Regions from separate parts of the Paenarthrobacter sp. JL.01a genome, predicted to be linked through region 2. Evidence: riboswitches for the same ligand, from Rfam matches in the RefSeq annotation. Region 2 holds a riboswitch; the other holds the start of a gene.

Region 1 (2,197 bases), 350 kb from region 2:
TATTCCTAGCGGATCAGCTGCCCCCGCAGGACGACGTGCTTGAGTGCCGAGACTGTACTGACATTCCGGCGCGGATCCTCGTGGCAGATCACGACGTCGGCACTCGCCCCTTCGCTGATGGCCTCGGCTCCCAGCCACTTGCGGGCGCCCCACGTGGCGGCGTCGAGGACCGCTGCAGGCGGCAGGCCGGCGTCGTGCAGTTCCTTCATCTCATCTGCAATCCGACCATGCCTGATGACGCTGCCGGCGTCCGTACCGGCACGGATGGCAACTCCGGCCTCGTACGCCTCCACCACACGTTCACGCCGGCGTTCCCAGAGGCGCGTCATGTGGTCCGCGTAACCAGGAAATTTGGGCGCGGCCTGGGCAGCGATCTCCGGGAAGGTGGCGATGTTGATCAACGTGGGAACGATCGGGACGGACTGCTCCACGAGCCGTGGAATGTGGCGTGGCAACAGACCCGTTGCGTGTTCGATGCAGTCGATACCGGCATCGAGCATGTCGTCGATGGTGTTTTCGGCAAAGCAATGTGCCGTGACCCGGGCGCCCTCGTCGTGGGCGGCGGAAATGGCATCCTTGACCGTCTTCGCTGGAAAGGAGGCAGCCAGGTCACCAATGCCCCGGTCAATCCAGTCCCCCACCAGTTTCACCCAGCCGTCGCCGTCGCGGGCTTCCTTCCGTACGGTCTCGACCAACTGCTCCGGCTCGATCTCGTGACCCAATCCGCGCAGGTACCTGCGGCTTCGGGCGATATGGCGGCCGGATCTGATCAGGCGGGGCAGGTCCGTGCGCTGCTGCACCCATCGTGTATCGCTGGGCGATCCACAGTCGCGAATGAGCAACGTCCCGGCGGCCAGGTCAGCCTGGGCTTGTGCGTGGGTAGTGGCCTCATCAACCGCACCACCGGGGCCCAGCCCGATGTGGCAATGGGCATCAACGAATCCCGGCAGGACCCAGCCGTCAAGTACGCTGTCCGGTTCAGTCGTCGGGCGTTCGAACGTCAGTGCGCCTCCGACGGACCACATTCCGCGTCGTTCCTGATTCGCGGCAACGAGCACTGGTCCGGTGAATTCGATGATGTTGGACATGCCAAAATCCTAGTCCGCACGAGTGCTGCCGCAGGTGCGGCCTTCATGTGACTGGGCGCCCCATGGCAGCTGTGGTAGCTTCGTCTACGACCACACGGGGGCCCTTGCAGGGGCTGAGATCGGGCTGAGGCAGCCTGCGACCGTTGAACCTGTCCGGGTAATGCCGGCGAAGGAAGTGAGTAATCCTTTGAGCACCACCAAAACACAGCACAGCCCTGCCCAAAACAGCCCGGCCGAAGACACGGTTGTTACGCAGTCTTTGAAGTCCCATTCGCTCGCCTACGTTGAAGACCCAGCCAGCGGCATCCGCGTTCCGGTGACCGAAATTTCGCTTGAGCCCTCCCCCAACGGCCAGGCCAACGCGCCGTTGCAGGTCTACCGGACGGCCGGCCCCGGGAGCGATCCCGTAGTGGGGCTCGAACCATTCAGGTCCGCCTGGATTGAAGCCCGCGGCGACACCGCACCCTACACGGGCCGCGAACGTAACCTGCTCGACGACGGCAAGGCAGCTTTGCGGCGAGGCGCGGCCTCTGCGGAGTGGAAAGGGGCGCAGCCTGTGCCCCGCCGCGCCATCGAAGGCAAAACCGTCACCCAGATGTACTACGCACGCAATGGCGTAGTGACCCCCGAAATGCAGTTCGTCGCGTTGCGGGAGAACTGCGACGTTGAACTGGTCCGGAGCGAAGTGGCCGCCGGCCGGGCGATCATTCCCAACAACATCAACCACCCCGAGTCCGAGCCCATGATCATCGGCAAGGCCTTCCTGGTGAAGATCAACGCCAACATCGGAAACTCGGCCGTCACCAGTTCCATTGCCGAAGAGGTGGACAAACTGCAGTGGGCCACCCAGTGGGGCGCGGACACCGTTATGGACCTGTCCACCGGCGACGACATCCACACCACCCGCGAGTGGCTCATCCGGAACTCCCCGGTACCCATCGGCACAGTGCCCATCTACCAGGCGCTGGAGAAGGTCAATGGCGAGGCCAACAAACTCACGTGGGAGATCTTCCGCGACACCGTGATCGAGCAGTGCGAGCAGGGCGTGGACTACATGACCATCCACGCCGGTGTGCTGCTGAGGTATGTGCCGCTGACTGCCAACCGCG
Region 2 (2,197 bases):
TCAAGGAGTTCCAGTTCGGCAACTGCAGGCACCAGGACCTGGGCGTCACGCAGGAGTTGGTAGACACCACCGGCAGAGACGGCGTTGGAGGTCGCAGACAAACTGTCCTCGCGTTGCGTAGCGCCGATCACCACGGTTCCGTCTTCCCTCGGAACAATGTAGACAGGCACTCCGCGGACCATGCCCCGGACCGTCGCTGTTACCAAGGGACTTAAGTGGGCGGGGACGCGCAGCCGGAGGATGTCTCCGTAGACCGGCCTGACCGGAAGGCTGAGCCCCTCAGGAAGGCCCTCCAAGTGAGTAGCTCCGAGTCCATTGGCCACGACCGTTTCGGCGGCATGGACGGTGCCGCCGTTTTCAAGCTCGACGCCGGAAACACGGTCTCCGTCCCACAGCAACCCGCGGGCGGAGGCGTCAATGGCGAACCCGTCCCTGGCCCCCTGCACCCAACTGCCATCGTTTGGTGCGTGCGCAGCCAGCCCGGCCAGCAGATGCCCGGCCAGCTTCCGTGGATCCACCTGATGATCGGCGGGAATGTCGAAGGCACAGGAAATTTGCGGGCTCAGCAGTGGTTCGCGGTTCCTTGCTTCACGCAAGGAAAGCGGTTCGACCTCCAGGCCCGCCGCGAGCTGAACCGTGCGAAGGTCTGCTAGCGCCCGGCGGTCCGCAGCGTCGGCACCCACGGCGAGGGTCGGCGTCGTGCTGTATCCAGTGGCCTCCACTGGCTGAGGTAGGCCACCCACGAACGATGGCCACAATCGGGAAGACTCGAGCATGAGCTCCAGGAGGTCTTCTTCCTGGTAATGGAGTTCGCTCACAGGTGCCAGCATGCCGGCGGCGGCGAACGTAGCGCCGCTGGCGGGCGCCGGATCGATAAGGACCACGGAGCGGCCCAGCTTCCGCACTTGATGGGCAATGCCCAGGCCGATGACGCCTCCGCCAATGACAGCGACATCTGCGTGAATGGCTTCTGCCATCTGATTCCTTCCCTACGCCGGTACTAGCCGGATCAGGTCAAGCGGTCGGCTCTTAAGCCCTCTCAGCCGGACGGTCACAATGACGGTCGTCGCGGCTCCCGCGGTACGTGCCCAGTTTAGAGGAACTACTGTGGTTTCCATGACCCAGCATGAATCCCTCGCCTCGGCCCGCCTCTACCTGTGCACTGACGCGCGCAAACGACAAGGCGATTTTGAAGACTTCGTGGATGCAGCCTTCCAGGGCGGCGTGGACATCATCCAGCTCCGCGACAAGACGATCGAAGCGGCCGAGGAGTTGGAGTTGCTGGCCGTCCTGCGCAGCGTCGCGGAACGGCATGGGCGGCTGTGGGCAGTGAACGACCGGGCCGATATCGCCAGTGTTTCCGGGGCTCCGGTGTTCCATGTGGGCCAAAAGGACCTGCCTCTTGAGATCGCCCGCACCTTCCTCCCCGCCCCTGCCGTCATTGGCTTGTCCACCCACACTCCCGAGCAGGTCAATGCGGCCATCACGGCCTCACCGGGCGACGCGGGACTGGATTACTTCTGTGTCGGCCCCGTGTGGGCGACCCCCACCAAGCCCGGCCGTGAAGCCGTGGGAACCGGCTTGGTCACATATGCCGCAGAGGCGATCAGGCGCGCGGAGGAGACCACCGGCGGGGCCGTTGATTTGCCCTGGTTCGCAATCGGGGGAATCGACCTCGGCAACGTCGAAGAAGTAGTTGCCGCCGGAGCCAGCCGCATCGTCGTCGTCCGCGCCATTACCGAAGCGGAAGACCCGACGGCGGCAGCCAAGTCGCTGCTCGAAGCCCTCGACGCCGCTTAGCGGCAGCTCAGCAGGGTACCGCCGGCAACACGCCCGCGGCCGCTTGGCGGCTGCGGGCTTTTTGCCGGTGGGCGTCCAAGACTATCGGCCTGTTTCGGGCTACGCTGATTTTCGTGTCACATCACCGGATAGCGCCCAACGTCGACGATTCATCGGACCAGCTCGCCGCAGCCCTCGCGGCCCTGAGGACGGAGCTGGAGCTGCCCGGCGAGTACCCAGTTGAGGCCGTGCAGGAGGCGCGCGACGCCGTCGAATCCCTTCACCTTCCCGACCGGGACCTGAAGGACATTCCGTTCGTGACGATCGACCCTGCGACGTCCACCGACCTCGACCAGGCCCTGTTCATTGAGCGTGCCGCCGAAGGGTACAAAGTCCTTTACGCGATCGCCGATGTTCC

The links. Region 2 has a riboswitch for thiamine pyrophosphate ahead of thiO (glycine oxidase ThiO). Riboswitches for the same ligand answer to the same signal wherever they lie in the genome.
Region 1: another riboswitch for thiamine pyrophosphate. It lies ahead of thiC (phosphomethylpyrimidine synthase ThiC); the one in region 2 lies ahead of thiO (glycine oxidase ThiO).

Annotation. Positions count from the first base shown of each region.
Region 1 is NZ_CP104877.1:2,644,184-2,646,380, forward strand. Features, by position in the region: gene N5P29_RS12485 (amidohydrolase family protein) at 6-1,088, opposite strand; TPP riboswitch at 1,173-1,280, shown strand; gene thiC (phosphomethylpyrimidine synthase ThiC) at 1,276-2,197, shown strand, end outside.
Region 2 is NZ_CP104877.1:2,991,864-2,994,060, forward strand. Features, by position in the region: gene thiO (glycine oxidase ThiO) at 1-977, opposite strand, end outside; TPP riboswitch at 969-1,089, opposite strand; gene thiE (thiamine phosphate synthase) at 1,117-1,800, shown strand; gene N5P29_RS14020 (RNB domain-containing ribonuclease) at 1,914-2,197, shown strand, end outside.